DNA from 2 places in the Paenibacillus tritici genome. Region 1 is predicted to be linked to the other one. Evidence: riboswitches for the same ligand, from Rfam matches in the RefSeq annotation. Region 1 holds a riboswitch; the other holds the start of a gene.

Evidence for each region. Region 1 has a riboswitch for cyclic di-AMP ahead of KDC22_RS02750 (hypothetical protein). Riboswitches for the same ligand answer to the same signal wherever they lie in the genome.
Region 2: it holds a riboswitch for cyclic di-AMP, as region 1 does, so the genes downstream of both, KDC22_RS18050 (APC family permease) here and KDC22_RS02750 (hypothetical protein) in region 1, are expected to answer to the same signal.

What each region holds. Positions count from the first base shown of each region.
Region 1 covers NZ_CP073365.1:615,580-619,300, forward strand. The annotation lists gene KDC22_RS02730 (MerR family transcriptional regulator) at 1-431, opposite strand, end outside; gene KDC22_RS02735 (hypothetical protein) at 635-1,318, shown strand; gene KDC22_RS02740 (stalk domain-containing protein) at 1,342-1,974, shown strand; gene KDC22_RS02745 (hypothetical protein) at 2,051-2,239, shown strand; gene KDC22_RS02750 (hypothetical protein) at 2,284-2,742, opposite strand; cyclic di-AMP (ydaO/yuaA leader) riboswitch at 2,752-2,922, opposite strand; gene KDC22_RS02755 (glutaredoxin family protein) at 3,234-3,476, opposite strand; gene ytxJ (bacillithiol system redox-active protein YtxJ) at 3,473-3,721, opposite strand, start outside.
Region 2 covers NZ_CP073365.1:4,209,605-4,213,325, forward strand. The annotation lists gene KDC22_RS18050 (APC family permease) at 1-1,066, opposite strand, end outside; cyclic di-AMP (ydaO/yuaA leader) riboswitch at 1,196-1,354, opposite strand; gene KDC22_RS18055 (disulfide oxidoreductase) at 1,580-2,014, opposite strand; gene KDC22_RS18060 (DsbA family protein) at 2,011-2,766, opposite strand; gene KDC22_RS18065 (ATP-binding protein) at 2,859-3,721, opposite strand, start outside.

The sequences.
Region 1 (3,721 bases):
CCATACGATTCCTTCAAATATTGATTTTGCCCGGTCAGCGCTGTATTCCACTGTTCCTCGGTTTCAAAACCTTTAAACATTTCCTTGTTATCCATAGTTTCACCCTCCTTAATACATCCAATGGATTTACGTAATGTTTGAACAATGGTATCCAACCTGTTTTTGCGGCTGAGAAGCAACTCCTCCTGCTGCGAAAGAATGGATAGCCGGTCTGAATGATGTTCCATCATTTCCTTGATTTGATCTAAGGAAAAATCCAATTCTCTGTAAAATAGAATCTCTTGCAAACGTTCCAGCTCTTTTGATCCATACAATCGGTATCCAGCTTCACTTAACTTGCCAGGCAAGAGAAGACCGATCTTGTGATAATGATGAAGCGTTTTGATTGTAACATTGGACAGTGCTGATACTTCTTTTACCGTGTACAATATTGCTCATTCCTCCCTTCATTAAGTAGCTTATTGTCTTCCCTAAGAGGAGAGTCAAGTCTATTTTTATCCATTCAACTGCTTCAAACCGTCCTCCACCTACGCACATGATTTATTGCAAACTTTAAAAGAAATATTAATTGATAAAAACACTAATTCTGTATAATATTGTTATCTATAAAATAAGTTTCAAAGGAGTTTATAAGATGGAAAAAAATAAATTGCATGTATTTATAAATTTACTTGCATGCACCTTACTTATTTCAGCCTGTAATAGCAAGGATTCAATACCATCTAAAAATAATACTAATATTTCAGGAAATTCTTTAAATAATATAAACACGGAAAAGTATAATTTCGCCATAAAAACCTCTGAGGGTATTGTTTGGTCACCATCACCTGAACCATTCTCCTTCTACTTAAGTTCTCCTAATGAAAAAACACTGCGTATAGATAGGGCCAAAAAGTTATTTACTTTACCTTTGCATGACGGGGAAGCTAATTTAGTAGTGGATGAAGTTTTTGGATTAGGAGATTACATTATTTATCATACTTCATCTGTATTTTCTGATGGAGCTCAGCCATTAAGACAACAGGTATGGGTGATGAGAATAGACAATCCTACCTCAAATAAAGAAATCCTAGAGTTTCATTCAACGGGAGGCAAAGCTTATAGTTATGCAGTTGATGAAAAAGAAAGACTATATGTATCTGTTTCTGTAATTCCAGGAAATGCAGATGGTAGTGATAGCTACGAAGTTTATGTTTATAATATTTCAACCGACAAAAAGGAAAAAGTCCAAAATTATTCGCTTAACAAACCATCAATCGACTCCATCCAGTTTACTTATAATGAGAAAAAATATTCTTATAAACTTCATGCTAAATAAAATCTATTTGGAGGCGATTGATAATGAAACGTTGGACAAAGATTGGAATTAGTGCAGCTCTTTTTACTACTATTTTCAGTGCGGGGGCTTATGCAGCAACTGCGGTGCCTAAAATTTTTGTCAATGGTAATCAAGTCAAATCAAGCCTACAGCCAAAAATAATTGATGGTTCGGTTTACATCCCGATTCGTGCAGTGTCGGAGGGACTTGGTGCCGATATTCAGTGGGATAACAAAGCTAAAAATGTATACGTAGATTCAGATCCAAACTTCAAAATGGAAACGAGTGCTACGGCCTATGTATTTGGGCGAAATTTAGCGTTTAAGTGGATTATGGCCTATGACGAGAGGTCGGTTGCGGAGGCTAATGCTTTAGTGGCCCCCAGCTTTAAAACGGATATCTACAAAGAATCTTTTCCCGGGGGAACTTATAATTTGGCAACCATTGTAGATATGAAAGTAGTTGCAAGATCAGAGATTGGACTTACTGTCAGAATCGTTCAACGAGTGACTGCAGAGGATGATTATAAGGTGAAGGTAGAAAAATGGGATTTTATCTTTGAAAACAACAAAATTAAATCGGTAAAAGTAGTGCCTAAATCCACTAAATATTTGGATCGGTATACGTTATTCCCTGGAACAAGCTTTGGTATTTAATTAGTGAATCATTATGGTTAAACTCCGTCAGATAGTGTACCTTAGTACTATTAGTAGTTAGGAGTGGTGACTTGTTGTGAAGAAAAGTAGACGAACCCCCGTGCTGGTCGCGGTCTCGATTCTGTTAATTATTATCAGCAGCCTGATCCCATCGGATAAATCCGCTTGGCTGGGGGCTTTACAGACCATTCTGCTGGGCGTTGGACTGCTCGGCTGCTGCATGGCCTTCTGGCGGTTCGCCAAGGGCGGTAAGGGCAAAAGCTGATTTGAGGGGCACTTCACACCATCCGCCCCCCGTCATCTCCCGCCTTATCCCGCCGAAGGGCGGTGGACAGCGGGCATTGTTGAATGCGCGGCCGCCATTTGTTTGCGTATCCCTCTAAGCTGGGCTTTCAGCTCGGGGACGTTATGCTGGAGGATCTGGCTGATGTCGGAAAGGGGAAGCTGGAGGCCGTACCATAAGGCACTGGCAATCTGATCCTCCCAGCTAAGCAGGGCAGAGGTGCAGTGGCTGCGCTCCTGGGCAAGGGTGGAGCATTGGCGGATACACTCCTTGTAAGCGGCCGGGGAGCCAGCCTTCCCTTGCGGGAGGCTTCCTTTCAGCCATAGCTCATAGAGCGACGCGAAGGTAGCGGCTGCGGCTTGATCCGCGCGGGCACCCTTCTCCAGCAGCAGGCAGCTGAGAGCATAGACGGGTCCGCTGTATTGCTCGACATAATGTTTGAATCCGGCAGTATTAGCTGCCTTGGGCGATAACAGGTCTGGCATGGTACACGTTCCTTCTCTCTTTACGCTTACGGGGTTAGCTGTCGGATTCGGACGGTGAGAGTCGCCCTGCCTGCCAGAGACTGCGCAATGGTAGTCTCCTTTCGGATTCACCCCAAGTAAGGCCTGCGGCCTAATGGTTCCCCCGTTTTCCGCTTGGCGGAAATTCAGCGTGCATGTATGATTTCACAATGTAACTTTCAACACGAATCATACACTTTTAGGATTGTCTTTGTAAAAATGGAAAAGAGTTCTTTTGCGCCGGATTTACAATAAATTGCTGCCTGGTTACGCAGTTTTGAATCTAAAACCATATATGTAGCCGATAATCACTGGTTATCTCACTCAATCGCCGTTTTTTATTTTTGTCGCAGGCAGCAGCGTGCCGTAAGCGCTTTACCCGTAGGCGGATACTCTTGTGCGCCACCAGTTAACAGACAAAAGGTGCCGCCCTGCTTAGAGGGAGGCACCTTTTTGGCCTAACGTAAAGACAATTACAGCACAGCAGCTTCCATAAGCTCCTGAAGCTCAGGGAGATTGAAGCCCTTAACCGCCCGGTCCCCGGATACGGTGACTGGAATGCCCATGAAGCCCAGCTGCTCGACTTCTTCCTGATAGACGGCACTGGTCATGACATCCCGGACCTCGAAGGGAATACCCTTACTCTCCAGCAGCTGCTTCACCTGATTGCATTCGCTGCAGCCGGTGGTGGAATAGACAATAATGTTCGCGCTCATTGTTCCACTGCTTCCTTTATGGCATTTTGGGTAATCTTCCAGTGTGAGGTGTTCCAGCGGACTTCGCTGTCCTCCAGCAGGAAAATTTGCGGAGATTCATGCTTAATGCCAAGCTCCTCGGCAATCTGGTTAGAGACGGGGCGGTCCTCAATCACATGGACAATGGCAGCAGGCGTATCTGAATTCTGTGTGTAGGCCCGGAATTCCTCATTGGCCTTGGCACTGATCGGGCAGGTTGTGCTGTG
Region 2 (3,721 bases), 3.6 Mb from region 1:
TGACGCCGAGGAATATAATACCGTTGGAGAAGCCCAGCCGGTCGCCGCGTACCATGAAGGCATGGGGCAGATATTTATCTTTGGCGAACATGAACGCCAGCAGCGGAAAGGCCGAATAGGCTGTATTCGCCGCCAGGAACAGGATGACTGCCGTAATCCCCTGGATGAAAAAGTATAATCCGCCACGGCCAAAGGTAGATTCCGTGATCTGAGAGACCACCGTTGCCTTCGCATCCGGCATGATGCCATACCAGTAAGCGAGCAGCGTAATTCCGGTGAACATTACACCGAGAATCAGACCCATCAGCATCAGCGTTTTGGCTGCATTTTTCTCCGCCGGTGCCTGGAAGTTAGGAATGGCATTGGAGACTGCTTCAACCCCGGTAAGGGCAGAACAGCCGGAGCTGAACGCCTTCAGCAGCAGGAACATACTGACGTTCGATACCGCCGACCCAATCTCGGGAACATGGACATGGGCCCCGCCGGTTATATACTTGAAGACACCCGAGATAATCAGCACAAAGATCGAGACTACGAACAGATATACCGGGATCGCTATGAATGAAGCGGATTCGGTAACCCCCCGCAGATTGACAATCGTTAGAAGCAAAATTACAGATACCGCTATAAGAACAGTGTGATTATGAAGACTTGGAAAGGCTGAGGTGATCGCATCCGTCCCCGCCGAGGCGCTTACCGCCACAGTCAGAATGTAATCCACCAGAAGAGAGCCGCCAGCCAGCAGGCCGGTGTGAACCCCGAGATTGGTCTTGGCAACAATATAGGCGCCCCCGCCCTGCGGATAAGCAAATATCGTCTGCCGGTAGGACAAAATCAGAATGGCCAGCAAGCCCAAGACGGCTAATGCAATTGGCAATGAGTACCAGATAGCTGTGAACCCGGCGGCCACAAGTACGATTAGAATTTGTTCTGTTCCGTAGGCTACAGACGAGAGCGCATCAGAAGACAGGACAGCCAGTGCTTTCACCTTGGATAACTTTTCATGATCGAGTTCGTTCGACTTCATCGGACGCCCGATCAATAGTCGTTTTACCTTGCTTACCATTGTAGTAACAGTTCCTCTCTTTGTTAAGTTGAAACGGAAATTCCGTGCGCTGTTTTCATAAGTGGATTTCATAAATGCAGGCACCAAAATAAGCATACGGAAATGATCCGCATGCCTTGATGTGCATGGTCATTATCCCACTAATGCTTACGAGGTTAGCTGGCGGATTCGGGCTGTGGTAGCCCTACGGTTACGAGTCTTCTGACCCGCTTCCGATTCACCCCTTTGGCACTGGGCCAAGTTTGGTTCCCCCGTTTTTCCTACCGGAAAATTCAGCGCATATTCAACTTCTCACAAGGACTAATATTAAGCTACAATACGGCTTCCGTAAAGCGGTGAAACAAATGAAAAAAGAATGAAAAGCATCCAAAACCACCAAATCCATGATCCGGTATGTCTTGATCTTTCATTCTCTTTCATTATCCCTATATCGCTTGATTTTACAGTGTTTTTGAACATTAATTTCCGCTTAATTTAAAGGAATGTTCACCTCTTCAGCCTGCCTGCCGGCTCCTACTCCACAGTGTCCTCTTTGCGTCCTGTCCATAGCAGAATGGCGATGAGTGCGAACGCAATAAGTGCAAGCAAAGGGATCGTTATAAATCCGAAAAGATTCAGATAATCTTTGTTGCACGGCACGCCGATTGTACAGGGGAGCACCTTGCTGAGTGCCGGTATTTTCTGCTCTGCATAATGATAGATAGAGATGCTGCCGCCGATCAGACTCAGGGGAAGAACATAAGGGATAATACGCTTGTCCCCCCGGTAGGTGGCAATTCCCAGCAAGAAGAGCTGCGGGTACATGAAAATCCGCTGGAACCAGCATAACTTACAGGGCTCATACCCCAGAACTTCACTGAGATATAAGCTTCCCGCTACAGCAATAACACAGACAAACCAGGCCAAGTAGAGACAGTTGCGGCGGCAGAAGGCAGAGAAGGCTGTCATTGGGCTGCCGCAGCTTCCGTTGCTGCCTGGATCTGAGCGTCAATCTCCTCCATATTGAAGGGCTCCTTCACCTTGACTCCATTCACGAACACGGTAGGTGTAGTTGTCACTCCAGCGTCGGTTGCGACCTGAATATCACGGTTCAGTTCACTTGTATAGGTACGGTCTTCAATGTCTTTGCGCAGCAGATCGTAGTCCACCGGCAGTTCCAACTGCTTGGCGAGACTTACCAGGTAGTCCGGTGTTGCCCATTCTTTGTCCTCATTCCCCTGGTTGGCATACATCGCATCGAAGTACTTCCAGAAGGCTTCCTGGTTCTGATGATAGACCGAAAGTGCTGCAAGCGAGGCTGTTTTGGAATCCGCAGCAAGGAAGGCTAAGTTCACAAAGTAAAAGGCCGCTTTATCCTGATTCACATACTCCTGCACGATCTGCGGTTTCATGACCCCTGTGAACTGGGCGCAGGCCGGACATTTGAAATCGCCGAATTCCACAATTTTGACCGGAGCATCTTCCTTGCCTAGGCGTATCATCTCGCTGTAATTGAAATTAACCGGTTCAGCCGTGGAGCCCGGGGCTGAGCTGTCCTTAGAGGCAAGCAGGTATAATCCGACAAAAATAATAACGACGATGGCCACTGTACTCACGATCAGAATTCTCGTTTTCTGCTTCTGCTGCTCCAGCTCTGTCTTGCGCTTCTCCTGCTTGCTCATCTGGGGAACCGTGACATTGTTCTTTTTTGGTTTGCTCAAAGAGAGTTCCTTTCCGTCCTCTGGACTGTCGTGATAAAAGAATAGTTACTTTCAAAGTATATAATCAAAGCTCTCTTTTTGGCAAACCTGTATTATACAGCTTCCGTCGTCTCCTGCGCTCCCCCATCCTCTTTCTCTTTGCCGAAGAACAGCTCCGGTGAATGCTCCAGCGACTGCAGCTTAATTCTGAAAAAAAACTGGGTGCCTCCCCCCTCTGCCGGCTCCACCCAGATCTCTCCCTGCATCAAATCCACCAGCTTCTTGCAGATCGCAAGCCCCAGACCCGTGCCGGGGTATTTGCGGGTATGTGACCCGTCCACTTGGGAGAAGGTTTGAAACAGCAGCTGCAGCTTATCCGGTGAAATGCCAATTCCGGTATCACGCACCATAAATTGCAGAGACTGAGCGCTCTCTCTAACGCCATAGGACTCTACTTTAACGGTTATCGTGCCGGATGGAGTGAATTTCACCGCATTGCCAATCAGATTGATCAGAATCTGGCGAAGACGCTGCGAGTCTCCGGCGAAGTTGTCGGGAAGCCCTTCTTCCATCTCCAGCTCAAGCGATAACGGCTTGTCTTGAGTGCTCACCATGAACAGATCCATGCAGCCCTGCAACAGCGCCTTCAGCTGAAAATCATCCTTCGTCAGGGCCAGGCTATCCGCCTCCAGCCGGGAGATATCGAGAATATCGCTCATGACCTTCAGCAACGCGTGGCCGCTGGTGCTCTGGAGCTGCAGCAGCTCCAGATGTTCAGGATTGCTGATCTCCTCGGCCAATAGCTGATTGATCCCGATAATACCATTCAGCGGTGTGCGGATTTCATGGCTCATGGTAGCCAGGAACTCGCTTTTCATCGTGACTGCACTCTCAGCGGCGTCCCGCGCCTCCATCAGCTCATATTGAAACTTCATCAGGGTAGTGACATCCTCGGCTACGATATAGACCAGCTGTT